4 regions of the Mesorhizobium sp. B2-3-2 genome follow, and region 4 is predicted to be linked to each of the others. Evidence: riboswitches for the same ligand, from Rfam matches in the RefSeq annotation. Region 4 holds a riboswitch; each other region holds the start of a gene.
The links. A riboswitch is a leader RNA that binds a small molecule or an ion and turns the genes downstream of it on or off. The one in region 4 is predicted to bind cobalamin.
Positions count from the first base shown of each region.

Region 1 (7,160 bases), on a different contig from region 4:
TCCACTTGCCGATGTCCTCGAGCAACTTCTGCGGCAGGTCCTGATGAACGCCGCCCGGACGGAAATAGGCGGCATGCATGCGCGAACCCGAGGCGCGCTCGTAGAACACCATCAGCTTTTCGCGCTCGACGAAGCCCCACAGAGGCGGCGTCAGCGCGCCGACGTCGAGCGCCTGCGTCGTCACGTTGAGGATGTGCGACATGATGCGGCCGATCTCGCAGTAGAGCACGCGGATCAACTGGCCGCGCTTCGGCACCTCGATGCCGAGCAGGCGCTCGGCGGCCAGTGCGAAGGCATGCTCCTGGTTCATCGGCGCGCAATAATCGAGCCGGTCGAGATAAGGCACTGCCTGCAGATAGGTTTTGTGCTCGATCAGCTTTTCGGTGCCGCGATGCAAGAGCCCGATATGCGGATCGACGCGATCGACGACCTCGCCGTCCAACTCCAGAACCAACCTCAAAACACCATGCGCAGCAGGATGTTGAGGTCCGAAGTTGATGTTAAAATTGCGGACGGAGGTTTCAGCCATTCTGGCGCCTCTGGCGAAGAGTCAGTAGTGAGTAGTGAGTAGTGATCATCAATCTCAATGCCTGCTTCATTCCGCCTGCTTGGCCTGCACTGTTCGGATAAGAGATCTCGTCATTTTTCCAATCTCTTCGCATCGCAGCAGCAGTTCAATCTCATTGTCTTTTCGCAGCAAGCCGACCCGGCAAGCCAACAGTATGTGTGTTTCCAGTTCCTTCAACGAGCCTTGCGCCATGCGCAAAAATTGAACGAACGACCCTCTGTTTTCCCGACCGTATCCCTCTGCGACATTTGCTGCGATCGAAACCGCCGATCTGCGCATCTGAGAGGTCATGCCGTAGATCTCTTCCTTCGGAAATTCCTTGGTGTGCCGGTAACAGTCTTCAGCAAGCTTCATCGCCGATTGCCACACTTTCAAGTCCCGATAGGATTCGATCCGTTGCTCCAATTCTTCTCCTACTGACTACTGACTACTTCCTAGTCACTGTTTCGCCTTCTCATCCCCTGGCAGCACGTAATCGGTGCCTTCCCATGGGGACAGAAAATCGAAATTGCGGAATTCCTGCTTCAGTTCCACCGGCTCGTAGATGACGCGTTTGGCTTCGTCGTCGTAGCGCACCTCGACGAAGCCGGTCAGCGGGAAATCCTTGCGCAGCGGGTGACCGTCGAAACCGTAATCGGTGAGGATGCGCCGCAGATCGGGGTGGCCCGAAAACAGCACTCCATAGAGATCGTAGGTCTCGCGCTCGAACCAGTCGGCGCCGGGATAGACGCCGGTGATCGACGGCACCATCGTCTCCTCGTCGGCCTGCACCTTGATGCGGATACGCACGTTCTGCTTCGGCGACAAAAGGTGATAGACGACGTCGAAACGCTTGGCCCGCGACGGATAGTCGGCGCCGCAGACATCGATGACCGAGATGAACTGGCAGCGCGGATCGTCACGCAGGAAAGTCACCACTTCGATCAGATCGCGCGGTTCGACATGGATGGTGAGTTCGCCATAGGCGAACACCGCTTCATTGACGCGGCCAATCAGTTTTTCGCCGAGATAGGTCGACAGTTCGCTCAGGGATGCGGCCATGGATTTACCGTTCGATCGTGCCGGTGCGGCGGATCTTCTTCTGGAGCAGAAGAATGCCATAGAGCAGCGCTTCGGCGCTCGGCGGGCAGCCGGGCACATAGATGTCGACCGGCACGATGCGGTCGCAGCCGCGCACCACCGAATAGGAATAGTGGTAATAGCCGCCGCCATTGGCGCAGGAGCCCATCGAGATGACGTAGCGCGGCTCCGGCATCTGGTCGTAGACCTTGCGCAGCGCCGGAGCCATCTTGTTGGTCAGCGTGCCGGCAACGATCATGATGTCGGACTGGCGCGGAGACGCGCGAGGAGCAACACCGAACCGCTCCGAATCGTAGCGCGGCATCGAGGTGTGGATCATCTCGACGGCGCAGCAGGCGAGGCCGAAGGTCATGAACATCAGCGAGCCGCTGCGCGCCCAGGTGATCAGCGCTTCGGTCGAGGTGACGAGAAAGCCCTTGTCGGCGAGTTCGTCGTTGATCTCGAGGAAGAACGGATCATCGGACCCAACCGGCCTGCCGGTATTGGGATCGATCAGACCCTTGGGCTTCGGCGCGACGAGCGTGCCGGAACTGTCGCTCAATCCCATTCGAGCGCTCCTTTTTTCCATTCATAGGCAAAGCCGATGGTCAGCACCGCCAAAAACACCATCATCGACCAGAAACCGAGCATGCCGATTTTCGAGAAAGACACCGCCCACGGAAACAGGAAGGCCACTTCCAGGTCGAAGATGATGAACAGGATCGACACCAGGTAGAAGCGGATGTCGAACTTCATGCGGGCGTCATCGAACGAGTTGAACCCGCATTCGTAGGCGGAAAGCTTTTCCGGGTCGGGATTGCGATAGGCCACCAGGAACGGCGCCACGATAAGCGCAACGCCGACAGCCGCCGCCACTGCAATAAACAGGACGATGGGCAGGTACGAACTGAGAAGTGCGTTCATGCTGCGGCTTTCCGTTGGCGCCAATCCATTTTGATTACAGCACCAGACCCTATTGCGGAAGCGTGACAGTTTAACCGCTGAACCGTTTTAAGGGGCCTTTGCTGCAACGCGGCGAGGGTTAGCGCAGGGCTTCCGGCGAAGCAAGTCAAACCTTGTTCAAAACACCGGCCTGGACGGCATAAGGGAAGAAACTGGTCCGATCCGCTCCTGTTTGATTTCCTTCTCTTTTCACTCCACTTTTCTCTCCTGACAGAGTTGCCGCCAAAACCCTGCTAGCATCGCTGGAATCACTGTCCGAACGACGTTCAACAAGCCTCAGAGTCGCATCCGAATGAAGGAAAAGATCTCGCTCGCCATGGCCCGGCGCATCGCGCTCGCCGCCCAAGGGTTCACTGATCCCCGCCCCGCCGGCACGCCCGACCGACGCCACTTCGCCCGTGTGCTCTCGCGTACCGGCCTGCTGCAGATCGATTCCGTCAGCGCTGTGGTGCGCGCTCATTATATGCCGCTCTATTCGCGCCTTGGCCCCTACCCGTTCACCTTGCTCGACAACGCCGCCGTCACGCGCAAGCGCACGGTGTTCGAGTACTGGGCCCACGAGGCCTCGTTCCTGCCGGTCGAGACCTATCCGTTGATGCGTTGGCGCATGCAGCGCGCCGAGCGCGGCGATGAAATGTACCTGGGACTGGCCAAATGGGGGCGCGAGCACGCCGCCTATATAGAAGAGATCTACCGCGAGGTCGCGGAGCGCGGTCCGATAGCTGCGTCCGCGCTCGAAGGCCAGAAAGGATCCGGCGGCTGGTGGGGCTGGAGCCACGCCAAGCATGCCTTCGAATGGCTGTTCTGGGCAGGACGCATCACCACCGCACACCGCCGTGGCTTCGAACGCTTCTATGATCTGCCCGAGCGCGTGCTGCCGCAGGCAATCCTCGATCTGCCGGTGCCATCAGCGGAGGACGCGCATCGGGAATTGCTGCGGATCTCCGCCCGCGCCCATGGCGTCGCGACAGCAAGCGACCTGCGCGACTATTTCCGCCTGTCGCCGGCCGACATGAAGGGCCGGCTGGAGGAACTGGTTGAAACAGGCGAGTTGGTGCCGGTGCGTGTCGAGGGTTGGAACAAACCGGCTTACCTCCACAAGGAGGCCCGCATTCCCCGCAGGATCGAGGCCCGGGCCCTGCTGGCGCCGTTCGATCCGGTCGTCTTCGAGCGCTCGCGCACGGAGCGGCTGTTCGATTTCCACTACCGCATAGAAATCTACACCCCTGCCGAAAAGCGGCAATACGGCTATTACGTCCTGCCCTTCCTGCTCGGCGACAGGATCGTCGCGCGCGTCGACCTCAAGGCCGACCGGCCGGCCGGCGTGCTACGCGTCCACGCGGCCTATGCCGAGCCCAGCGCGCCGCCTGAAACCGCCGCGCAACTCTTCCAGGAATTGGCGCAGATGCAGGGCTGGCTCGGCCTCGAACGGATTGAGGTTACGCCCGCCGGCGACCTTGGGCAGCCGCTCGCCGACATTGCCGTGTCGTAGACGCGCGTTGACACCGCCGCCTGCAAGAGCCTAAATCCCATCCAGACGGTCTCCTCTCGGCAAAGGGAGGAGCCAAGAGGGAATGCGGTGCGAAATCTCGATTTCAAATCCGCGGCTGTCCCCGCAACTGTAAGCGACGAGCCAAGGCCGAAAACCACTGGGACGGTCCCGGGAAGGCGGCACGAAGGCGATGACCCGCGAGCCAGGAGACCTGCCGTCTGAGACATAAGAATCCGATCGCCCGGCGGGTTTTCCGGGCAAGGAGCCCGATTTGGAACGCGACAGCAGTTTCCCGGCTGAAACAGCGGACATTTTGTCTGGCGAAAGCGACGCCCTGGCCGGCGTCACTGTTATCGTCTGCGCTTCCTGCCGCGACGAGACCGGTTCCGACGCCCATCCCCGCGCCGGCGAAGCTTTGGCTCAAGACACGCGCCAAGCCGCCTCGGCCGAAAACATCCGCGTCCGCACCGTCGAATGCCTCGGCAACTGCAAGCGCCGCCTCAGTGCGGCGATCCTTCGCGACGGCTGCTGGAGTTATGTCTTCGGCGACCTGAACATCGCCAGCGGCGCCGACCTCGTCACCGGCGCGAAACTCTTCGCCACTTCGACCGACGGCCTTATCCCCTGGCGTGGCCGGCCCGATTCCCTCAAGCGCGGCCTCGTGGCCCGCATTCCACCCCTTGACCTGTTGAAGGACTGACCATGACCGCCGCAGTTTCCGCCGCCACTCTCTCCCGCGTCCCCTGTACCGTCGTCACCGGCTTCCTGGGTGCCGGCAAAACCACGCTGGTCCGCCACCTCCTGGAAAACGCGGGCGGCGGCAAGCGTATCGCCATCATCGTCAACGAATTCGGCGACATCGGCATCGACGGCGAGATCCTCAAGGGCTGCGGCATCGACACCTGCCCGGAGGAAAACATCGTCGAACTGGCCAATGGCTGCATCTGCTGCACCGTCGCCGACGATTTCGTCCCGGCGCTCGACCAGATCCTGTCGCTGACGCCGAAGGTCGACCACATCCTGATCGAAACCTCAGGCCTGGCTTTGCCGAAGCCGCTGGTCCAGGCCTTCCAGTGGCCGACGGTGAAGAGCCGCGTGACGGTCGACGGTGTGATCGCCGTGGTCGACGGTCCGGCATTGGCGGAGGGGCGCGTCGCCAACGACATGGACGCCCTGCGGGCGCAGCGCGCCGAGGATGAGAGCCTCGATCATGACGACCCGGTCGAGGAGGTGTTCGAGGATCAGATCGCCTGCGCCGACCTCATCATCCTGTCGAAGAGCGACCTGATGGATGCCGCAGGTTCGGCTCGCGCCAACGCCATCATTGGCGAACACTCCGCTCGCGCCGTGAAGGTCGTGCCGACGGCTCATGGCAAGGTCGACCCGTCCGTGCTGCTCGGGCTGGGCCTCGCCGTCGAGGACGACATCGAGAACCGCAAGTCCCATCATGACGGCGCCTTCGACCACGAGCATGACGACTTCGACACGTTCATCGTCGACATCCCCTCGATCGCCAACCCGGACGACCTGGCAAAGCGCGTCGCGACCGCCGCCGAACAGGAAAACGTGCTGAGGGTGAAAGGCTTCGTCGAGGTCGGCGGCAAGCCGATGCGGCTTTTGCTGCAGGCCGTCGGTCCGCGCGTCAATCATTACTACGACCGCGCCTGGACGGCTGACGACGACCGCCGCTCGCGCCTGGTCGTCATCGGTCTCAAGGGGCTGAACCGCCCGGCGATCGAGCATATCCTCGCCGGCTGACGCAACACCGATCGCGATGCACATCCTCGCCACCACATCCGCCTCGCTCGACGATCTCGCCGAGCCGGTCGATCTGCGGCAGACGCCGGCGGACATGGTGGCGCTGTCCTTCACCGACAGCGACCTTGCCGGACTGGCGGCGGCCTGGAAAGGCGACGCCGATCGGCTGCCCACGATGCGGCTGGCCGCGCTACGCGACCTGCGACACCCCATGTCCGTCGACCTCTGGATCGACAGCGTCGCCCGTCACGCCAAAGTCATCCTGGTGCGTATTCTCGGCGGTTACGAGTGGTGGCGCTACGGCTGCGACCAGTTGGCCGTGGTTGCCCGCGAGCGCGGCATAAAGCTGGCGCTGCTGCCCGGCGAGAGCCATGACGAGGATATCAGGCTGATCGAAGCCTCGACGCTGCCGCGCGAGGAACTGGACGGGCTGCTCAATTATTTCCGCGAGGGCGGCCCGGCCAATATGAGCGCGCTGGTGCGCAGGCTGGCGCGGTTGGCGGGATCGGATGCGGCGGTGGCCGAGCCCGTCAACGTGCCGAAGGCGGGTTACTACGAGCCGGGTCGCGGCGTCGTCCCCCTCCCGCTCGAGGGAGGGGTTCGGGCGCCACCCGGCCCTGCGGATCACCCTCCCCTCGAGGGGGAGGGAAAGGTCGTGCCCGTCCTCTTCTACCGCTCAATGCTGCTCGCCGCCGATGTCGCGCCCATCGACGCACTTTTCGAAGCCTTGCGGCAGGGCGGCATGCTCCCGGTGCCGATCTTCGTCTCCAGCCTGAAGGACCCGGAATCCCTGGCGTTTGTCGAGACCGCGATTGCCCAGCTCAAGCCCGCCGCCATCGTCACGGCGACCGCCTTCGCTTCCGGCGCCGAACCCGGCGTCGAAACCCTGTTCGACCGCGCCGGCGTGCCGGTCTTCCAGGTGATCGTCGCCACCACCCGCCGCGACGTCTGGGAAACGAACCAGCGCGGGCTGGCGCCAGCCGACCTTGCCATGCATGTCGTGCTGCCCGAACTCGACGGCCGCATCCTCGCCGGCGCCATTTCGTTCAAGGGCGAAAGCGAGACCGACCTGGCGCTCGGCCACCGCGCCTTTGCCAACCGGCCGGAGGCCGATCGCGTCGAACAGGTGGCGGACCGGGTCGCGGCCTTCATCAGGCTTCGGGAAACGCCGCGCGCCGAGCGCAAATTGGCGATCCTGATTCCGGATTATCCAAGCGCTCCCGGTCGCACCGGCTATGCCGTCGGACTGGATGTGCCGTCCAGCGTGCTGGCGATGCTGCACGACCTCAAGGGACAGGGCTATGCGGTTGAAGGGATTCC
Region 1 covers NZ_VFWA01000019.1:56,806-63,965, reverse strand. The annotation lists gene FJ964_RS27730 (NADH-quinone oxidoreductase subunit D) at 1-529, opposite strand, end outside; gene FJ964_RS27725 (four helix bundle protein) at 596-973, opposite strand; gene FJ964_RS27720 (NADH-quinone oxidoreductase subunit C) at 1,007-1,609, opposite strand; gene FJ964_RS27715 (NADH-quinone oxidoreductase subunit B) at 1,614-2,195, opposite strand; gene FJ964_RS27710 (NADH-quinone oxidoreductase subunit A) at 2,186-2,551, opposite strand; gene FJ964_RS27705 (winged helix-turn-helix domain-containing protein) at 2,883-4,082, shown strand; cobalamin riboswitch at 4,112-4,316, shown strand; gene FJ964_RS27700 (DUF1636 family protein) at 4,354-4,782, shown strand; gene cobW (cobalamin biosynthesis protein CobW) at 4,785-5,840, shown strand; gene cobN (cobaltochelatase subunit CobN) at 5,857-7,160, shown strand, end outside.
Region 1: it holds a riboswitch for cobalamin, as region 4 does, so the genes downstream of both, FJ964_RS27700 (DUF1636 family protein) here and FJ964_RS10835 (aromatic ring-hydroxylating dioxygenase subunit alpha) in region 4, are expected to answer to the same signal.

Region 2 (7,160 bases), on a different contig from region 4:
GGACGGGTGGGCCGACGCTCGGCATCTTTCTCTACACGCGCTTCGGCATCTATGCCGCGCATGGCGCGGTCGCCGTATTCGCCTTGGCCCTGCTGGCACTGTTCTGGACCTACCGGCTCGGCGACAATCCCTCGATCCGGCCGGGCAAGACGCGCCCGGTCAATCCGCTCGCCAATATCGGCCGCTTCGTCGCGCAGCCGAGGCTGAGGCTGGCCTGGCTGATTGCCTTCGGCCGCTCCTGCTTCTGGACGACCTTCTTCGTCTACGGACCGCTGTTCATGGTCATCACCGGTGAGGGCGAACTGGCCGGCGGCATTCTGGTTTCGGCGGGCAACGCGCTTTTGTTCATGGCGATTTTCTGGGGCAAGGCGGGCAAGCGCTTCGGTGGCCGCAGGACCATGACATTTGCCTATTTCGCCATGTCGGCGATGCTGCTGGCGGCGGGTGCCGTCGGCGAAAGCGCGCCGCTCATCACCGGCGCCTTCCTGCTGTGCGGCGCCTTCTTCACCATTGCGCTCGACGCGCTGGGCTCGACCGCCTTCATGCGCTCGGTGCGCTCTTACGAGCGCGCGCAGATGGCTGCGGTCTACCGCACCTATCTCGATTTTTCCGAACTGACGCCGCCGCTGGTCTATTCGGTGGTGCTGGCCTTTTTCGGCCTCGGCTCGGTTTTCGTCACGCTCGGCCTGCTTGCGGCGGTCTGCGGCTATGTCAACTGGCGTTATCTGCCGAAGTCGCTGTGAAGCTTACGGCACAAGCGCAGCGTGCCGTTCGCGTACCCAGTCGTGGAAGCGGTGAAGGTCGTATTCCTCCGGCATCAGCACGCCGGCCTTGTGGCGCATAGAGCGCAGCCCTTTCTGGTTGACCTCGCAGATCGCGGCATCCTCCTCCAGCACCTGGGTGCCGAAACCGACGATATTGTCGATGTCGGTGGCGGCGAGCGCGTCGGGCGCGAACAGCCATTCGGCGGTCAACTCGGTCTGTTCGGGGCCAAGCGGCACCAGCCGAACGGACCTTACATAGTCGACGTGGCCGACGATGAACATCGAGGGCAGGCTGGTGGCATAGGTCTGGCCGGCGGCGCGCTCGGCCGGTGTCAGGCCCGAAAAGACCGGCCCATGAGCCTGACCGTCACGCGACCATGTTTCGGCACCCGCCCGCAGCCCGCCGGAAAACTCCGGCGCGTCATTGTCAGCGTGGCGGACCCATTCGGGATCGTCGTGCCGGCCCATCAGGCCGCGGCCATAGATCGGCACCAGTCGCGACAGGTCCTTGTGGACGCCCGGGCAGTGCAGGCATTCGTTGAAGTTTTCCCAGAATATCTTCCAGTTGCAGTTCATTACCTTGCGCAGCACATGGCCTGATGCCAGCGATTCCAGCGGCCAGTTGCCGAGATCGCCGGAGGCCGGGTCGAAGGATGAGTGCGCCGAGCCGGCGGCATCTTCCGCGAGATTGACGAAGACGAAGCCGCGCCAGACCGACAGCGCGACGCGATAGAGCGGATGGTCCGCCTTGTCGAAACCGTCGGGCAGCATTTTCGACGGCACGCGTACGAGATCGCCGCGCAGCGAATAGGACCATGCGTGATAGGGGCAGGTGATCAGCCGCGCCTTCAACCGGCCAGCACTTTCCTGGCAAAGCTGCGAGCCGCGATGCCGGCAGGTGTTGTGGAAGGCGCGCAGTTCGCCGGTGTCGTCGCGCAGCACGACGATCTCCTGAGTGCCGACACGGAAGGTGCGGAAAGCCAGCGGTTGGGCGAGATCAGCTTCACGGCAGACGAGCAGCCAGTTCCTGTACCAGATGGCGTCGAGGTCGCGCTGGTAGGCAGCTGCATCCCAATAGGCCGAGGACGGCAATGTCGGCTCGGCCCGGGTGAGGCCGTTATAGGGGGCGTGCTGGCTCTGGACGGGCTGCATGGCTGGCCTCCTGTGAGGATGGCAGCCGACACCCGGCCACGGAAATTGTCAATTGCAGCGGAGCAGGCGGCCGGACGGCGCTAAAGCGCTTGTCGTCGTCGGAATTTGGTTTGCCGGATGCTGCGATTTTCCCTATAGTCACACTCGTCGTCGGTTCCGATTGGAGCCAAGAGGGAATGCGGTGCGGGCAGATTTTCTGCCCAATGCCGTGGCTGCCCCCGCAACTGTGTGCGGTAGTCCTCTCCATATGCCACTGAAGATTTTTTCTTCGGGAAGGTGGGGAAGGGCGCTGATCCGCGAGCCAGGAGACCTGCCGGCGACAGGAAACTGACTTCGATGCCCTCGGGTGGAGGGCGAAAGGACAAGACATGAATACCGCTTCCGTCTCGCTCGGCGCCTCCGTTTCCTCGCAGTCCCGCTTGATGCAGCTCGCTCTCGCTGGATTCCTGGGCCTTTTCGTGATGGGCTTCGTCGGCTTCTCGCATATCGATGCGGTCCACAATGCCGCGCACGACTATCGTCATTCGATGGCGTTTCCCTGCCACTGATAGGGATCTGACATCATGAACCTGTTTCGCAACGTCGTGTTCATCGCGGCGATCGCAGGGCTCGTGGCCGGCGTCGTTCTCGCCTGCATGCAGGCCTATGCCACCGTGCCGCTGATCCTGAAGGCGGAAGTCTACGAACAGGCCGGCGGCGGCCATCACCACGACCATGCCGCGCCGGCTGCAACGGACACCAACGCCATGAGCTCCGCCGCCCCGGCGGGAAATGCCATGAGCACGGCCGCGCCCGCGCCTGCGGAAGCAGCCGCTCCGGCGGCGGAAGACGAAGGCTGGGCGCCGGCCGACGGTTTCGAACGTTTCGCTTTCAGCGTGCTTGCCAATATCGTCACCGGCATCGGCTTCGCGCTGATCCTGGTCGCGGTCTCCGAATTCGCCGGCGGCATCGGCAACTGGCGCCAGGGCGTGTTCTGGGGCCTGGCTGGCTTTGCCGTGTTCACGCTGGCGCCGGGCCTTGGCCTGCCGCCGGAACTGCCGGCCATGCCCGCGGCCGACCTCACCCAACGCCAGATCTGGTGGTGGGCAACGGTGGCGGCAACGGCGACCGGCCTTGGCCTGATCGCCTTCCGCAAGTCGCTGCCGCTGGCGATCCTCGCCGTGGCCTTGATGGTGGCGCCGCATATTGTCGGCGCGCCGCAGCCCGACAGCTACGAGACGGCGATCCCGGAGGGGCTGCATCACCAGTTCGTGGTGGCGGTGACGGTGACCAATCTGGTGTTCTGGGTGGTGCTCGGCGCCGTCGTCGGCGTGGTGCGCGGACGCTTCACCGGCACCGCGACCAGCCTGCGCGACAGCTTTGCGTGATCGCGGTAAGCTGACCTTCATTATCGGCGGTGCGCGCTCCGGCAAAAGCGCGCATGCCGAAACGCTCATGACGGCGCTGCCCTCGCCATGGGCCTATATCGCCACCGCGCAAGCTTATGATGAGGAGATGCGCGAACGCATCGCGCTGCACCGCTCGCGGCGCGGCGAAGGCTGGACGACCATCGACGCGCCGGTCGATCTCGCCGGCGCGCTGGAGGCGTTGCCTGATAATCAGCCGGTTCTGGTCGACTGCCTGACGCTGTGGCTGACCAACCATATGCTGGCCGAACATGACCTCGAGCTGGAATGCCGGCGGCTGGCGGACGTGCTGTCGCGGGCGCGCGGGCCATGGTTCGTGGTCTCAAACGAGGTCGGCCAAGGCATCGTGCCGGACAATGCACTGGCGCGCCGCTTTCGCGATGCCGCAGGCCGGCTCAACCAGCAGGTCGCCGCAGTCGCCGATACTGTGCTGCTGATGGTGGCGGGGCTGCCGCTCAAGGTGAAATGAGATGACCGATATCGACGAAAAGAACGAAGAGCGCCACCGCGCCAAGATGGCCAAGCGCAAGGCGGTGCAGGATGCCGAGGTGGCGGCCAAGACGATCGAGAAGGGGCTGCTGATCGTCAATACCGGCCCGGGCAAAGGCAAGACGACAGCCGCCTTTGGTCTTGCGCTCAGAATGCTCGGCTATGGCAAGCGGGTCGGCGTCGTACAGTTCATCAAGGGCAAGTGGCACACCGGCGAGAAGGACGCCTTCGCCGCCTTTGGCGACCGCGTCGTCTGGCACGCGATGGGTGAGGGTTTCACCTGGGAGACGCAGGATTTGAAGCGCGACATCGCCGCGGCCGAAGCCGCATGGAGCAAGGTGCTTGAGCTGATGGCCGATCCGTCGATCAGCCTGCTGGTGCTGGATGAGCTGAATATCGCGCTGCGCTACGATTATCTCGATCTCGACAGAGTGGTTGCGGCGCTGAAGGCGCGTCGCGAAGGCCTGCATGTCGTCGTCACCGGTCGCAACGCCAAGCCGGCGCTGGTCGAAGCCGCCGATCTCGTTACCGAGATGGGCGTGACCAAGCATCATTTCTCGGCGGGTGTGAAGGCGCAGCAAGGGATAGAGTTCTAGAACGCCAGAATCGCGAGCAGCGAAACCAACCCGAACAGCGCGATCAGCAGGTAGTCGGCGACGCGGTAGAGTTTCAGCGCCCGCCTTATGTCGATGCTGTCGGCTTCGCGCCGGCCGCCTTCGCCCATGAACGCGTCGTCGACCGTTACGCCGCCATAGCTTCGCGGCCCGGCGAGCGCCAGGCCGAGTGCGCCGGCCATCGCCGATTCCGGCCACCCGGCATTGGGCGAGCGATGCTTTTTCGCATCGCGCTGCACCGCAGCCCACGCGTTGCGGGGATCGGCTCCCTTGACCAGGAAAGCCGCCAACGCGATCAGCAGCGCCGTCAGCCGCGAGGCAGGCAGGTTGATCCAGTCGTCGAAACGTGCCGCTGCCCTGCCGAACGCTTCGTGGCGGGGCGTGCGGTGGCCGATCATCGAATCGGCGGTGTTCGCGGCCTTGTAGGCGGCGCCGCCGGCAAGGCCGCCGACGCCCGTCCAGAAAGCGGGGGCAACGATGCCGTCGGAAAAATTCTCGGCCAGGCTCTCGATCGCGGCGCGGCAGACGCCGGCCCTGTCGAGGGTTTCGGGATCGCGGCCGACGATGCGCGAAACGGCGGCGCGGCCCATGTCGAGGCCGCCCGAGTCGAGCGCGTCGGCGACGGCCTCGACATGCTCATAAAGGCTCCGCTGTGACAGGAACGATGTCGCCAGAAGGGCAGTGATGAACAGTCCCAGGGGAACGAACCAGAGCAGGATCTGCACGCATAGGCCAATTAGCGCCGGCACCAGCACGATGACCAGAAGCGCCTGGACACCACGTTGGCGACGCAGTGCGTCGGGATCAGTGGCGCGGTTGAGCCTGCGATCGAGAAAGGATATCAGCCTGCCGAACCACGTCACGGGATGGCCGATGGCGCGAAACAGCCAGTCGGGGTAGCCCAGCGCGGATTCGATGGCCAATGACAGGAAAGCGATCAGGACTGACATGAAGCTTCTTGAAGGAGCGGTGGACCATGGTGGAAGTCTCGGCCGGGCAAGGGCGCTTTTCCCCAACGCCCCCCAGCCTTTCGTCGACCTCTCGACCGGAATCAATCCGCACTCCTACCCGCTTTTCGAGCTGCCCGCCACCTCGCTGTCGCGATTGCCGGAAGCGGGGCGGGCGCGTGAGCTGACGGCGATCGCGGCCGGCACCTACGGCGCGCCGGCGCCTGCCAACGTCGTGACTGCGCCCGGCACGCAGATCCTGCTGCCGCGCGTGGCTTCGCTGGTCGCACCGGGCAGGGCGCTCGTTCTAGGACCGACCTATGCCGAACATGCCCGCGCGGCGGCGATCGCGGGGCACGAGGTGACCGAAGTCGGGGATTTCGCTGATCTGGCGGACGCCGACCTTGCCATCGTGGTCAATCCGAACAATCCGGATGGGCGCATCGTCGAGCGCGACCGGCTGCTGGCGCTGGCCGCCGGTTTGCATGCCAGGGGCGGGCTGCTGGTCGTCGACGAGGCGTTCATGGATGTCGGCCCGCGCCAACACAGCCTTGCCGGCGATGTCGGCCAGGGCGGGCTCGTCGTGCTGCGCTCGTTCGGCAAGTTTTTCGGGCTGGCCGGCCTGCGGCTTGGGTTTGCGCTTGCCGATGCGCCGACGGCCCAACGGCTTGAAATGCAATTCGGACCTTGGGCTGTCGCCGGCCCGGCGCTGGAATATGGCATTCGCGCACTTGCCGATATCGGCTGGCAGGACGAAATGCGCGCGTCGCTGGCGGAGGCATCGGCTCGACTCGACGCACTGTTCGGTCGTTTCGGCGTGCCTGTCGCGGGCGGCACCACATTGTTCCGCTATTTCAGCCTGCCGGAGGCCGCCGGCTTGTTTGCAGCGCTTGGCGAACGCGGCATCCTGCTTCGCCATTTCACCGACCGCCCGCACGTCCTGCGGGCCGGCTTGCCGGGAAACGACGAGGAGTGGCAGCGGCTCGAATCCGCCCTTGCCGAATGGGCGATGCGGCGCGAGGATCGAGCAAAAGGTATCAAACCATGATCCATGTCTGCTCGCTGGCAAAGGTAGAGGAAACGGTGGCGAGGACCGGCGCCGAGCGGCTGCTGTCGCTGTTGGCAGCGGGTACCGATGTGCTCCGCCCGGCCTCGATCATGAGGGAAAATCATCTGCACCTGGTCATGCACGACATCGCGGTGGCGCAGGATGGCATGACCATGCCGGGCGAGGAGCATGTGCGAAATTTGCTTGATTTCGCGCGCCGCTGGGACCGGGCAAGACCGATGGTGGTGCATTGCTATGCCGGCATCAGCCGCTCGACAGCCTCCGCCTATATCATCGCCGCCGCGCTGGCCCCGAAACGCAACGAGGCCGAACTGGCCCGGACGTTGCGGATGCTGTCGCCATCGGCGACGCCCAATCCGCGGCTGATCGCGGTGGCCGATGCCTTGCTCGCACGCGGCGGCCGCATGATCGCGGCGATCGAAGCGATCGGGCGCGGCGCCGACGCTTTCGAGGGCACGCCCTTCGAACTGAAGATCGATATTTAGGCGGCTACTTCAGCCAGTCTGCCAGCTTCGCCTTACGAACATCCCGCAGCAGGCCGATGAAGCCGTCGGCCTGATATTCCGCGGTCAGCCGGCCTTTTTCAGGGGTCGCGATGCTGGCGTCGCCGACCACGCCGTTCGGATTCAAGTCGCTGGCGATCCACGCGAAGGCATGGGTGCCGGTGTGGCGCAGCAGCGAGAATTCCTTCTCGGCCTTCGCGACATTGGACACGAAAT
Region 2 covers NZ_VFWA01000019.1:92,635-99,794, forward strand. The annotation lists gene FJ964_RS27865 (MFS transporter) at 1-743, shown strand, start outside; gene FJ964_RS27870 (aromatic ring-hydroxylating dioxygenase subunit alpha) at 747-1,916, opposite strand; cobalamin riboswitch at 2,051-2,249, shown strand; gene FJ964_RS27875 (CbtB domain-containing protein) at 2,285-2,464, shown strand; gene FJ964_RS27880 (CbtA family protein) at 2,480-3,283, shown strand; gene cobU (bifunctional adenosylcobinamide kinase/adenosylcobinamide-phosphate guanylyltransferase) at 3,276-3,791, shown strand; gene cobO (cob(I)yrinic acid a,c-diamide adenosyltransferase) at 3,793-4,407, shown strand; gene cbiB (adenosylcobinamide-phosphate synthase CbiB) at 4,404-5,375, opposite strand; gene cobD (threonine-phosphate decarboxylase CobD) at 5,374-6,420, shown strand; gene FJ964_RS27905 (tyrosine phosphatase family protein) at 6,417-6,926, shown strand; gene FJ964_RS27910 (creatininase family protein) at 6,931-7,160, opposite strand, start outside.
Region 2: it holds a riboswitch for cobalamin, as region 4 does, so the genes downstream of both, FJ964_RS27875 (CbtB domain-containing protein) here and FJ964_RS10835 (aromatic ring-hydroxylating dioxygenase subunit alpha) in region 4, are expected to answer to the same signal.

Region 3 (7,160 bases), on a different contig from region 4:
GAAACTGTCGCCGAAGACGGTGATGACGGAGACAGCGCCGGCGGCGGCTCCCGACGAGAGGCCGAACAGGAACGGATCGGCAAGATCGTTGCGCGTCACCGTCTGCAACAGCGCGCCGACCACGCCCAGGCCGCCGCCGACACAGATGGCCAGGATGGTGCGCGGCAGCCTGAGGTCCACGACGATCCTGCCGACCGGGCCGGACACGTCATGTCCCTTCAATCCGATCGCATGGCCAAGCGCTGCAACGACGTCGCCCAGCGGGATCATCGTCGAGCCATAGGCGATCGACAGCAGCGCGAGCGCGGCGATTGCCAACGCGGCCGCCGTCATGGCCAATAGGAATGCCTTGTGCCGCAAGGTCATGTTCCCGGTCAAAAAGCTTCCGGATGCATCGCCCTGGCGATCTTGCCGATCGCTTCGATGTTGGCCGGCCCGGGTGTCAGTTCGGCATAGCGAAGCGCCACGAAGCGTTCGTTCTTGACAGCGTCCGTCTCCTTCATTGCCGGATGCGCTTTCAGGAAATCGAGCAGCTTCCGGTAGCCGCCGCCATCCTGATAGTCGAGCAGGATGAGGAATTGCGGATTGCGCGAGGCCACCGTCTCCCAATCCGTGTTGCCCCAACTGGTATTCATGTCGGCCATGATGTTGTCGCCGCCGGCCGCGGAAATCATGGCGTTGGGAATGGCGAACTTGCCTGATGTGAACGGCTTGTCCTCGCCGGAATCATAGAGGAACACGCGCGTTCCCCTGCGGTCGCCGACCTTGGCCGTGATTTCGGCGAGCTGCGCCTTCCAGCCGGAGACGAGCTTATCCGCCTCGGCCTCCTTGCCGAAGATCTTGCCCAGCTTCTCGACATCGCCATAGAGCAGCTCCATCGACGCGGCAGGCCGGTTCTTGTCGAGATGGACGCAGCTTTCCGTCAGCACCAGGGTCTTGATGCCGTGCTGCGCCAGCGTATCGGGCGTCACCTCGCCGCCCGGCTTCATGCCGTAGTACCAGCCGGCGAAGAAGAAGTCGGGCTCGACAGCGACCAGGTTTTCCAGCGTCGGATATTTGGGCGCCAGTTCCGGGATCGAGCCTTGCTCGGCCTTGAATTCGGGGCCGACGTTGTACCATCCGGTGATGCCGGTCAGGCCGACGATCGACGGCTGCAGCTTCAGGGCGAAGGCCATCTCGGCCATGTTGAGATCGTGAATGACGGCACGCTTCGGGGGCGCGTCGAACGTCAGCGGCTTGCCGCAGTTGTCGACCGTCACCGGAAAGGCGAAGGCCGTAGAGGCCAGCAGGGAGAAGGCAAGAGACACGGCAAGGCGTTTCACGGATGTTGCTCCTTTGTTGAACAGGATCTGCCGGAAATGGCTTCGATCACGAAGATGGCGCGGCACGGTTCGGAACCTCGAACACCGTCAGCTCGCGGTCCTCCGTCGGGTGGCGGAACCTAAAGACGTCGACACCGAAGATCTCGCGGATCAGCTGCTGGGTGAGTGCTTCGCGTGGCGGCGCCAGCACATGCAAGCGGCCATGGCTCATCACCGCGACCCTGGTGGCGAAAGGCGTCACCAGCGCCAGATCGTGCAGCACCGCGATCACGGTCATGCCGAGGCCTGCCACCAGTTCGAGCAACTCGCTGCGCGCCCGCGGGTCGAGATGGTTGGTCGGCTCGTCGAGGAATAGGATCTTCGGCTCCTGCGCGATGGCGCGGGCAAGCTGGGCGCGCTGGCGCTCGCCGCCCGACAGCGAGCCGATGGTGCGGCCAAGCAGCGGCAACAGCCCGGTCCGGCGCAGCGCCTCGACGACAATGTCGCGTTCCTCGCTCCTGTGCCTGCGGCCGGCATGCGGAACCCGGCCGAGCTCGACATAATCGATGACCGCCAGTCGTGGATCGGGTTGATCGGTCTGGCCGACGACGGCGATGTGCAGCGCCCGCTCGGCGGTCGAAATCCTGTCGAGCCGGCGCGCGGTGAGCTTCACTTCGCCCGAACTCGGCCGCAGCATGCCCGACAGCATGCGCAGCAATGTCGTCTTGCCGGCGCCGTTGGGACCGATGATGGCGAGACGGTCGCCCGCCGCCACCGAAAGGCTGACCGGATGCACCAGATGCAGGCCATCCGCCGCCGCGGCCAGATCGCGGGCCTCGAGAAGCGGCGCGGTCATGGGCAATTCCTTGCAGGGCCTGCCGGAATACGGGCCAGCGTCTTGCCTGCCAGTCCTGCCGGACGCTGGCCTGAATTCACCTCGGTGGCGATATCGCGGCAAAGCGTGCACACGACGATGCGATGCATGGGAATGCAGTGAATGCGATCGATGGCGCCGTCCAACTTCCGTCACTTTCAAAAATGGCGACGGAAGGAAGCTGGCTTGAACCGGTCGACAAGACCGAACCCGCGTCTCCTCCCGGCACACCCCGTCCGGTCAACTCATGCAGATGGCAGGTCTCCTGGCTCGCGGGTCGTTGCGCCATCCTGCCTTCCCAGCCTTGCCGGCCAGTGGCTTTTTCGGATTTTGCTCGCCGCTTACAGTTGCGGGGGCAGCCATGGCTTCGACCCGAAAGGTGGGCCTCACCATGTTCCCTTTTCACCCCTCGCCTTGCGGCGCGGGGACCATCACGAGTCGCAGCCTAGGATGCAGGCAGCGTCAAGGCAAGGTCGATGTATGTTCTGTTATAACAATACATTCGCATGGTCAATCACTATCGCGTGCCACCAGTTCCAGCGGCCAGACCTCGCGAATGATCTCTGGCCCTTTCGCGCCGGCGAAAGCCGGGAGCGAGGCGAGCAGGATTTCGCCAAGCCGCCGCCCCATCGGATCCAGGCTCGGACGAAAGCCGGTCAGCGCCGGCGAGAAATAACGGCAGAGCGGCGTGTCGACGATGACGATCACCGCGACATCATGGCCGGGCTTGATCCCCATTTCGGCGAGCGCTTTGCAGCCGCCGAGCGCCATCGAGTCGTTGTTGAAGATGATCGCGGTCGGCGGATCCTTCGACCGCATGACTTGCGGTGTCACCGCGTAGCCACCGGCTTCGTTGATGAAACCATCCACAATCAGGGCGGGATCGACTTCGATGCCGTGCCGCCGCAGCGCCTTGCCATAGCCCTCCAAAAACAGATAACCGAAATTCAGGTCAAGCGACGGCCGGATGGCGGCGATGCGGCGGTGGCCGCGCGCGACCAGTCGGTCGACTGCATCGGCGCCCGCCTTCTCGAAATCCAGGTCCAGAGAAGGATAGTTGTCGTCGCCGGACCGGCTTCGGCCGAGCGTCGCGAAGGGAAAGCCTGCCTTGCTCAGATAGTCGATGCGATCGTCCTCGCGCCGCGTCCAGGCCAGCACGACGGCATCGGCACGACGTGTCTCGACGACACGGCGCAGGCGCTCCTGCTGATAGTCGCCCGGCGCGCCCATGACGATGATCAGGTCGAGCCCATGTTCGGCCAGTGCCGCTTGCAGCCCACTCAAAAACGGGATGAAAAACGGCTCGCCATATTCCTGGTCGCCCGGATGCGGCTGGAGCATGAAGGCCACGGCATGCGTGGTGCCACGACGAAGGTTCCTGCCCGACTGGTTCGGCGAATAGTTGAGTTGCCGCGCCGCGTCTAGCACGCGCTGGCGCGTCTCGGCATTGACGTCGGCGCGCCCGTTAAGCGCGCGCGAGACCGTGCCGATCGAAATATTCAGATGCCGTGCAAGATCGTGAATGCTGGATGCCAAGACCTCCCCCTCCTGCTTCTGGCTAGCACCAGCCGGTCGTGCGGCCAAGGCGTTTCAGAACCGACGGTACAAATCCGATTGACAATATACGCCATCGGGTGTGTCATCGTAAACGTTTACGGAAGTCATTTACGGACTACCGTGGTGCCAGCCAGGAGGGGTTGGCCGGAGGAGCGCTGGATGATGCACGTCGTCCTGGTCGGGTGCGGAGCCATGAGCAAAACCTGGCTCGAGGCCGCCCGCCAATCCCCTGCCGTCAGGATCGTCGGCCTCGTCGACCTCGACGCCGACAGGGCGCGCCAGCGGGCCCGCGAATATGACCTCGCCGGGGTCGCGATCGGGACCGATCTCGACGCCATTCTCGACCAGACCAGACCCGATGCAGTGTTCGACGTGGTCGTGCCCGCCGCCCGCCGCGACGTCGCCAACTCCGCCTTCGCCCATCGTTGTCATCTTTTGACGGAAAAGCCTCTCGCAGACAGCCCGGACAATGCGCGCGCCATCATCGGCGCGGCCCAGCGCGCCCGGCGTGTTCATGCCGTCGTGCAGAACCGCCGGTATGTCGCCAATGTCAGGCGCATCCGGCGCTTCCTCGATTCCGGCGCCATCGGCGCTGCGACCAGCATCCACGCCGATTTTTTCGTTGCGCCGCATTTCGGGGGGTTCCGCGAAGACATGCGCCACGTGCTGCTGCTCGACATGGCGATCCATACGTTCGACGCCGCCCGCTACATGGTCGATGGCGAACCGACCGAAGTGTATTGCCGGGAATGGGAGCCGGCCAATTCCTGGTACAGGCAGGGATCATCGGCAAGCGCCACCTTCGAACTCGGCCAAGGCAAGATGTTCACCTATCGCGGCAGCTGGTGCGCCGACGGCTTCCGCACCAGTTGGGAAGGCAGTTGGCGCATCGTCGGCGAACGCGGCAGCCTGACCTGGGATGGTCATGACGACTTGAAGGCCGAAGCCGTGCTGCCGGAACGCGAAGGCCTGCTCGACAAGGTCGTGCCGGTAGCGGTGCCGCCGCTCGACCCTGCCGACCGCATCGGCGGGCATCTCGGCGTCATAGAGGATTTCGTCCGCGCCGTGGAAACCGGCACCGAGCCGGAGACGCGCGGCGCCGACAACATCAAGAGCCTGGCCATGGTTTTCGCGGCGATCGAAAGCGCCGAGACCGGGCGCCGGATCGAAATCCCCAGGCAGGAAGGATGACCATGCCGAACCCGCTTCTCGACATCAGGATCGGCACCATGGTGCGGGCCAATCTCGAAGATCCGGCCGCCTATATCAGGCAGATCCTGCCGCTCGGTTTCGAGAGCGTCCAGCCCTTCTTCTGGCAGACGCTGGGCGGCAAGGATCTGGGGCGGCTCGCCGGCGAAATCCGCGACGCCATCGGCGATGCCGATGTCAGCGTCAGCTCGATCGGCGTGTTCGGCAATCCACTCGAGAGCGGCGACACCGACCGCGGCGTGCTCAAGGCTTGGGAAACGGTGATCGACAGCGCGCATCTGTTCGGCACCAATCTGGTCAGCGGTTTTACCGGCCGCATCCGCGGCAAGCCGCTGACAGACAGCCTGCCGCGCTACCGCGAAGTCTGGGGAGAATTGGCCAGGCGCGCGGCCGACAAGGGCGTGCGCATCGCCTTCGAGAATTGCGCCATGGATGGCAACTGGGCCGCCGGCGACTGGAACATCGCCCATAATCCGGACGCCTGGGAACTGATGTTCAACGAATTGCCGGATGAGAATCTGGGCCTGGAATGGGAGCCCTGCCATCAGTTGGTCTATCTGATCGACCCGATCCCGCAGATCCGCAAATGGGCGCCGCGCATCTTCCATGTCCACGGCAAGGACGCGACGGTGCGCTGGGATGTCATCCGCGAGCACGGCGTTTTCGGCCGCCTGCCCTTCGTGCAGATGCGCACGCCCGGCTTCGGCGACAGCGACTGGACGCGCGTGATCAGCGAATTGCGCCTGGCCGGCTATCGCGGCGCCATCGACATCGAAGGCTGGCACGACCCGGTCTACCGCGACGATCTCGAAATGACAGGCCAGGTCCGCGCGCTGGAATACCTCCAGCAATGCAGGGGAGGCGTGAGCTACCTGCCGAACCCGACGTGAGGATTGGCCGCCGCGAGGAGCCGGCCAGGGTTGCCGAAGCAGATGTCGAAACCCTCGCTCGCGAGGACAAAAGGGAGGAACGTGCATGAGCATCGCCAAGAGAACGACACTTCTGCGCACGAGCGTCGTGGCGGCCGCCACGGCGCTCGCCGCCGCCATCTCCACCTTGCCGGCACAGGCGCTCGACGCGCAATGGTGCAAGGACGTCCACATCCGCTTCTTCGTCGGCGGCGCCGAGGGCGACGCCTTCGGTACCATCGTCTACAATGGCGCCAAGCAGGCTGCGGCCGATCTCGGACCGAAGGTCGACTACATCTTCTCAGGCTGGGACATCGAAAAGATGGTCCAGCAGCTGCGCGAGGCGGTCGCCGTCAAGCCCAACGGCATTGCCATGATGGGCCACCCCGGCGACGCCGCCATCATGCCGCTGGCCGAACAGGCGCATAAGGACGGCATCAAGATGATGTACCAGAACGTGCCGGTGCCGACGGTGGTGGCGGCCTTCGGCGGCGGCTATGTCGGCGCCCAGCAGGAACAGCAGGGCCGCGCGCTCGGCGCGGAAGCCTTCAAGCTCGCCAAGCTCAAGGCCGGTGACAAGGCGATCATGATCGGCCCGTTCGAGAATGAGAGCCGCGGCGCGCGCGAGCGTGGAACCGTCTCCGCCTTGAAAGAGGCCGGCATCGATGTCGTTCAAATCAATTCCGCGACCGAGTGGGCAGCCGATCCGAATCTGGCGATCCCGGTGATCACCGCCGCCTTGCTCAACAATCCCGGCGTGAAGGCCGTCGGCTATCCCGGCGGGCAGATGCTTGGCAACGTCCAGACCTATATGACGGCGGCGGGCCGGAAGCCGGGCGACATCTTCAATTTCGGCTTCGACACCAGCCCGCAGATCGTCGAGGCCTTCAAGGGCGGCTGGGTGCAACTGACCGCCGACCAGCAGCCGTTCATGCAGGGCTATCTGCCGATCCTCAGCCTCTGCCAGCAAGTGGTGCTGGGGCTGGCACCGATGAATGTCGATACGGGCGCCGGCTTCGTCACGCCTGAGAATTACAAGATCGTCGCCGAACTGGCCAAGCAGGCACTGCGCTGACCTCCCAAGCCGCCGGCCGGGGGCTCAGGCCCGGCCGGCGGGACCGCCGGCGAGAGCCGGCATGCGACAAGCAAGCGAGGACCCGATGGCCGAACGCATCATCGAACTGCGCGATATCACGAAATCCTACGGCCAGGTCTATGCGCTTGGTGGGGTCAATCTCAGCGTCGACCGCAGCGAGGTGGTCGGACTGATCGGCGACAATGGCGCCGGCAAATCGACGCTGATCAAGATTC
Region 3 covers NZ_VFWA01000001.1:847,805-854,964, forward strand. The annotation lists gene FJ964_RS04155 (iron ABC transporter permease) at 1-333, opposite strand, end outside; gene FJ964_RS04160 (ABC transporter substrate-binding protein) at 375-1,322, opposite strand; gene FJ964_RS04165 (ABC transporter ATP-binding protein) at 1,369-2,157, opposite strand; cobalamin riboswitch at 2,413-2,623, opposite strand; gene FJ964_RS04170 (LacI family DNA-binding transcriptional regulator) at 2,686-3,711, opposite strand; gene FJ964_RS04175 (Gfo/Idh/MocA family oxidoreductase) at 3,892-4,923, shown strand; gene FJ964_RS04180 (sugar phosphate isomerase/epimerase) at 4,926-5,831, shown strand; gene FJ964_RS04185 (substrate-binding domain-containing protein) at 5,917-6,924, shown strand; gene FJ964_RS04190 (ATP-binding cassette domain-containing protein) at 7,010-7,160, shown strand, end outside.
Region 3: it holds a riboswitch for cobalamin, as region 4 does, so the genes downstream of both, FJ964_RS04165 (ABC transporter ATP-binding protein) here and FJ964_RS10835 (aromatic ring-hydroxylating dioxygenase subunit alpha) in region 4, are expected to answer to the same signal.

Region 4 (7,160 bases):
ACGCGGATGGGCGATCCTTCGCGCTGCACGAGACGGAAGCGAAGGCGGCCTGAGAGCAGGCCATGAATTGCATGAATTAATTGCCGGCCACGCAAAAACAGGAGCGGCGAGCAAAGCCCGCCTCTCCTGTTTGATATCAGCTTCGGCTGTTAGTGGCCGAAGAGATTCCGGTCACTGCCCTGAGGGGCGGACTTCTGTACGTCACCCGAGGAATTGAGCAGCTTGTAGACGGGCGAACCGCTGTCGCGGATCGAAGCCGTGTGCGACTTGTCGACCGAGGTGACGGCAGGCTGGTTGGCACCATTGGAGCCGTAATTGTCGCTGGCGGCCAAAGCGCTGCCGGAAACGGCCAGAACGGCGGCGGCGGCAAGGATGATCTTCTTCATTTCAAGTCTCCTGAATTCTCAAATTCCACCGCAGTGGCGGGCTTACCCGCCAGCTGCTGAAGGATCGGCTGTTAGTTGTTGCCGAAGAGGTTACGATCGGCACCCTGAACAGGGGCCTGAGCAGCCGGAGTCGACGTCCTGGTCGAAGCGGTGTACGAGCTGTCGGTCGACGTGGCCGCGGGCTGATTGGCGCCATTGGAGCCATAATTGTCGCTGCCGGCGAAAGCGCCGCCCGAAACAGCCAGAACGGCGGCGGCAGCAAGGATGATCTTCTTCATTTCAAGTCTCCTGAATTTTCGAATTTCGCCAGGACGGCGGAAGGCCCGCCGTCAACTGGAGATCGGCTGTTAGTTGTTGCCGAAGAGGTTGCGGTCGGCACCCTGAACAGGCGCCTGGGTAGACGGCGCGGACTTCTGGACCGAAGCCGTGTGCGCGTTGTCGACCGAGGTGACGGCAGGCTGGTTGGCGCCATTGGAGCCATAGTTGTCGCTGCTGGCGAAAGCACTGCCCGAAACGGCCAGAACGGCGGCGGCAGCAAGAACGATCTTCTTCATTTCAAGTCTCCTGAATTCTCAAATTTCGCCAGGACGGCGGAAAAGCCCGCCGTCAACTGGAGATCGGCTATTAGTTGTTGCCGAAGAGGTTGCGATCGGCGCCCTGGACAGGCGTCTGGGCAGCCGGTTCCGACTTCTTGGTCGAAGCGGTGTACGGGCTGTCGACGGCGGTGGCCGCAGGGGCATTCGAACCATAGTGGTCGCTACCAGCGAAGGCGCTGCCGGAAACAGCCAGAAGGGCGGCGGCAGTGAGAATGATCTTTTTCATTTTTGATACTCCAGTATTTTTCCCGTCCGTCTAGCGGCGTGTCTTGGGAGGAAATCGCGTCGTTCGGACAGCCCCGATGTGGGAAAGCCATACCGCCATTTCCAATCACGAAGTTTTTCCGCGTGGACCAAGTTTCCACCACTTGAAATTGTGCCAGGGCCTTCTACATTCGTTTTTTTCCGTTTACTATCAGATAGTTAGGTAAACTGATCGTGCGATCACCAACTGTGTCGAAGGCGCAGTGTTCACACCGTCCTGCACGCATCGTCAACAGAAACGAACCGTTCGGTTCGATTTTAGAGGGCGCTAATAGTCACTTTTCGAAACCGTTAACCTTTTTTGGCTCCGCCACGAGTTGAATTCCGAGGCGGCGAGCCGAGCCTTTCTGCCCCTTCAACGACGGCCGCACCGTTTCCAATGCGTGTCGCGCGGCATTGATGCGATGTCGTTTTCATGCCGACGACAAGTCGGCGATCATGGTTAGATCCTGCCATCTCGGGTGCCGCCACGTGACGACGAGGCGGAGAATTGGGAAGCCGGTCAGAATCCGGCGCTGCCCCCGCAACGGTGGTGGAGTTCAGGTCGCGACGGGAGACCACTGGGCAAAGGCCTGGGAAGGTGTCGCGACAGTCCGCAAGGACAGCTCCAGAGCCCGGAAACCAGCCTGAGATGTTGGACTCGACTGATCGCGGCGGGCGGTCAAGAGGCGGATGGTGCATGTCCGGCGCAAGCCGGCGCGCGGCTTGATCCTTCCTCTCTCCCCTCCGTTCAGTCCTTCAATGCGAGGACAGGACTTCAATGCGAGGACAGGACATGGATGCGCGCAACGACATGCTGAAACGGCTGCAAGGCCGCAGGGACGGCTTCTCACTCGAGCAGCCCTTCTATACCGACGCCGAATACTTCAAGCTCGATATGGAGCTGATCTGGTACCGCGACTGGCTGTTCATCGGTCATGATTGCGAACTGCCCAGGCCCGGCAGCTTCATCACCGTGCAGATCGGCGACTATCCTGTGGTGCTGGTGCGCGACCAGAAGGGCAACATCAACGCCTTCCACAATTCTTGCCGCCATCGCGGCAGCCGCGTCTGCAACACCGACAAGGGCACGGCGGCGAAGCTCGTCTGCCCCTACCATCAGTGGACCTACGAACTGGACGGCAGGCTGCTGTTCGCCAGGCAGATGGCCGAGGGTTTCGACAAGAGCCAGTTCGGCCTGAAGCCGGTCGCCTGCGAAAGCGTCGGCGGCTACATCTTCATTTGCCTCGCCGACGAGCCGGCGGATTTCGTGCCGATGCGGACGATGATCGAACCCTATTTGCTGCCGCATCGGCTGCGCGAAGCAAAGGTCGCCTTCGAGAGCACCATCGTCGAGAAGGGCAATTGGAAGCTGGTCTGGGAAAACAACCGCGAATGCTATCATTGCGCCGGCAACCATCCGGAGCTCTGCAAGACCTTTCCTGAGGCGCCGACCGTGACCGGCGTGCAAGGCGCCGACAGCGACCCGGAGATGCTGGCTCACTGGGCCAAATGCGAGGCCGCCGGCCTGCCGAGCAGATTCCGCATCGACCCGGCCGGGCAATACCGTGCCACCCGCGCGCCGCTGCTGCGCGATGCCGTCAGTTACACGATGACGGGAAAACGCGCGGTCAAGAAGAACCTGTCCGACAGCGTTGCCACCGACCGCATCGGCTCGTTGCTGCTCTATCACTATCCTACGACCTGGAACCACATCCTCGGCGACCACGCCGTCACCTTCCGGGTGCTGCCGATCAGCGCCACCGAGACCGCGGTGACGACCAAATGGCTGGTTCACAAGGACGCGGTCGAGGGTGTCGACTACGATCTCGCCGAGCTCACCCATGTCTGGACCGAGACCAACGACCAAGACCGCCGCATCGTCGAGGAAAACGCCTTCGGCATCCTGTCGCCGGCCTATGAACCCGGCCCCTATTCCGAACTGCACGAAGGCGGCGTCATCCAGTTCGTGGACTGGTACGCGCGTTTCATCGGTCCGCGCCTCGCCGAAGGCGGCCGGCCGGCCCTGCGCAGCGTTGCTTGAGAGGTGAGGGATGAATGCGATGACGGATCTCGGCCTCTATCGCCATCTCGATCAGATGACGCCCTGGAACGACAGGCTCCAGGTGCTGGAAGTGATCGGCGTGAGCGATGAGGCGCCTGATGTAAAGACCTTCACCTTCCGCTCCGATAACCAGACCTGGTTCCGCTACAAGCCGGGCCAGTTCGTGACGCTGGAACTGCCGATAGCGGATGGGCCGCTGATGCGCACCTACACGCTGTCGTCTTCGCCCTCGCGGCCGTTCTCGATCGCGGTGACGGTGAAGGCGCAGGCCGGCAGCACCGGCACGCGCTGGATGTTCGACCATTTGAGGCCCGGTTCGCACGTCAAGGCCTATGGGCCGGCCGGAGACTTTTCGCTGCACAGCCACCCGGCAGCCAAATATCTGTTCATCTCGGCCGGCTCCGGCGTGACGCCGATGATGTCTATGCTGCGCTGGCTGAACGACTGCGCGCCATGGACCGATGTCGGCTTCGTCAATTGCGCGCGCCGGCCCGAAGAGATCATCTTCCGCAAGGAACTGGAATTGCTCGGCAGCCGCATGCCAGGCCTGTCGCTCGGCTTCATGATCGAGGAACGGTCGAGCCGGGAGGGTTGGTTCGGCCATATGGGCCGCATCGACGCCATCCGGCTGCCGCTCTTGGCGCCCGACTTCCGCGACCGGGAAATCTTCTGCTGCGGCCCCGACCCCTTCATGCGTGCCGTGCGCGGCATGCTTGAAGCCGCCGGCTTCGACATTGCGAAATACCATCAGGAAAGCTTTGCAGCGCCTCTGACGGAGGAAATTCCGGCGCCGTTCGCCTCGCCGGCTGGAGACGGCGCGGCCATTCCTGTCGAAGCCGCGACGCCGGTCCGGTTCTTGCTTTCGGATGTCGATGCCGCATGCGTCGCCGGCCAGACGGTGCTGCAGACGGCGCGCGCCTCGGGAGTCAGAATCCCCGCCGCGTGCGAATTCGGCCTGTGCGGAACCTGCAAGGTCAAGAAGGTCTCGGGCGATGTCGAGATGAGCCACAATGGCGGCATCCTCGATCACGAGATCGAGGATGGCTTCATCCTCGCCTGCTGCTCCAAGCCGCTTTCGGCGCTTGACATCGAGGCGTGACCGGCGGCGAAGCCGCTTCTTCTTGCCAGGAGGGTTTCGGACCTCGCCGCTGCAAGGCTGGGACGGGCGAGAATCCAGCCCGCGTGCAGCCGCAGCCAAGGAGCGGCGCCAGGCGGACATCTCAGACGCCGTAGCGTTCCGTCCGGATGACATCCGCCGGAACGCCGGCATCGATCAACGCCTGGGCGGCGGCGGAGACGAATGCATTGGAGCCGCAGACAAAGGCGAGGCCGGGCGGCCGGCGCAGCCGCGCCATGGATCGCACCATCATGGCGACGTCGACCCGCCGGGAATAATCCGCCGGGCGGCGCGCAGCCTCACGCGTCAGGGTCAGCACAAGGTTGAAGCCGTTGCCGCGATCGTCGAGGCCGATCAATTCGTCACGAAAGATGACTTCGTCCCACACGCGCGCCGAAAAGACGAGGACGACGGGCACTGTCAATCGTCGCGCGGCGCGATGGCGGACCATCGACATCAAGGGCACGACGCCGGAGCCGCCGCCGACCAGCAGGAGCGGTCCCTCATCGTCATCGGGCCAGATGAAATGTCCGCCGAGCGGGCCGCGCAGCTCGATCTCGTCGCCCACCGCGGCGACCTCGTGGAAGAAGGGAGAGACCTCGCCGTCCTCGAGCCTTTCGATCGCCAGTTCGATCACCGGACCGGCCTCCGGCGCGGAGGCGATGGAATAGGCGCGGCGCGCCTGATAGCCGTCGGGCGCGGTCAATCTGACATCGACATGCTGTCCGGCCCGGTAGGCAAACGGCCGCGACGGCTCGAAGAAAAAGCTGGTGACACGCGGCGTGCGCTTTTCGACGCGGACGATCCTGGCTGTCTGCCAGGGCGACCCCGTCTGCCCAGGCGACTCCGTCTGCCCAGGTGATTGTACCGATGGCACCTCGCTCATGGATCGTCCGTATAGCGCTGTTCGCGCCACGGGTCGCCATAGATGTGATAGCCGCGCAGTTCCCAGAAGCCGGGCTCGTCGCGTTCGGTGAATTGCAGGCCATTCAGCCATTTGGCCGATTTCCAGAAATAGAGATGCGGGACGAGCAGCCGCGCCGGGCCACCATGGTCCGGCGTGATCGGCTTGCCTTCATAAAGCAGCGCCACCATCGCCTTGCCGGCGGTGAGATCCTTTGTCGGCACGTTGGTGGTGTAGCCGTCGAAGGACAGCGCCAGCGTGAAGGCGGTCGGCGGCTCGATACCGGCATCGGCAAGGATATCGTCGACCAGCACGCCCTGCCAGGCCGTGTTGAATTTGGTCCACGCGGTCACGCAATGGATGTCGCGCGTCATCTTGCTCAGCGGCAATGCGTTGAACTCGGCCCAATTCCACTTCTTGATCGGGCGCGGTCCGTGCTTCAGCGTGAACGACCAGTCCTCGGTGCGCAGGTGCGGCGTCGGTCCCGCCGACAGCACCGGAAATCCTTGCTCGAGATACTGGCCGGGCGGGATGCGCGCGTCGCCATCCGTCGGTGGACGCCGCCCTGAAAAGAAACCTCGCGTGACCATTGCGGCAATCCCCTGCGTCGGATGTCGAGCCTTGTGTCGGCCATACGCAGTGTTCTCGAAGAAGCGGTGGCGGGCAACCTTTATCTTGGCGGGCGCGGCAGGCTCGTCCAGGCGACGACCGAGCCTGCCGCGCCCGCCTTTACCTCAACGGCCATCTTTCAGCCATTGGCGAAGGGCACGGCGACATAGATCTGGGCGTCGCCTCGTTCCACCAGCAGCAGCACCGATTTGCGGCCTGACTTGCCGGCCTGCGCGATCGCTTGGGTTACCTGTTTCGCGCTCTTGACCGGAGCCTGGTTGACGGCGACGATGACATCGCCCGGCTGGATGCCGGCAGCCGCTGCCGGCTTGTCGGGGTTGACGCTGGCGACCACCGCGCCGTGCTCGTTGTCGGCGAGGTTCATCTGCTGGCGAATGTCGGGCGTGATGTCCATCAGGCCGAGGCCTATCGCCGGCGCGCGTCGGCCCTGCTCGACGCCCGGCGCGCCGGAGTCGTCGGTCGATGCCGACTTCACATCGTCGCCGTTGCGCCCGACCTCGACGGAGATCTGCATGGCCTTGCCCTTGCGCCAGACCTCGAGCGATTCCTTGGCGCCGGGCGAGACGTCCGCCACCGCCCGTGACAGGTCCTTGGGATCCTTCACGTCCTGACCGGCGAAGCTGGTGATGACGTCGCCGGTTTCGATGCCGGCGCTTGCCGCGGGCGAGCCGTCATTGACTCGCGAAACAAGTGCGCCACCGGCATGGTCGAGGCCGATGGCATTGGCTACATCGGGCGTTACCGGCTGGATCTCGACGCCGAGATAGCCATACTGGATGGAGCCGTCCTTCATCAACTTGGCGACCACCTTTTCGGCCTGGTCGGACGGAATGGCGAAGCCGACGCCGACGCTGCCGCCATTGGGCGAATAGATCGCCGTGTTGATGCCGACGACATGGCCGCTCACATCCACCAGCGGACCGCCGGAATTGCCGTGGTTGATCGGTGCGTCGATCTGGATGAAATTGTCGAACGGTCCGCTGTGCAGATCGCGACCGCGGGCCGAAACGATGCCGGCGGTGACCGTGGTGCCGATGCCGAACGGGTTACCGATCGCCAGCACCTGGTCGCCGGTCATCAGCCGGTCGGAATCACCCCATTTGATGGTCGGCAATGGCTTGCTCGCCTTGACCTTGAGCACGGCGAGATCGTTCTTGGCGTCGCGGCCGACGAGCTTGGCCGGAAGCTCGGTTCCGTCGTCGAGCGTCACCTTGATCGA
Region 4 covers NZ_VFWA01000003.1:454,601-461,760, forward strand. The annotation lists gene ugpC (sn-glycerol-3-phosphate ABC transporter ATP-binding protein UgpC) at 1-53, shown strand, start outside; gene FJ964_RS10815 (DUF680 domain-containing protein) at 150-386, opposite strand; gene FJ964_RS10820 (DUF680 domain-containing protein) at 458-664, opposite strand; gene FJ964_RS10825 (DUF680 domain-containing protein) at 734-940, opposite strand; gene FJ964_RS10830 (DUF680 domain-containing protein) at 1,011-1,208, opposite strand; cobalamin riboswitch at 1,689-1,891, shown strand; gene FJ964_RS10835 (aromatic ring-hydroxylating dioxygenase subunit alpha) at 2,022-3,269, shown strand; gene FJ964_RS10840 (hybrid-cluster NAD(P)-dependent oxidoreductase) at 3,289-4,389, shown strand; gene FJ964_RS10845 (ferredoxin reductase) at 4,511-5,293, opposite strand; gene FJ964_RS10850 (molybdopterin-dependent oxidoreductase) at 5,290-5,901, opposite strand; gene FJ964_RS10855 (DegQ family serine endoprotease) at 6,060-7,160, opposite strand, start outside.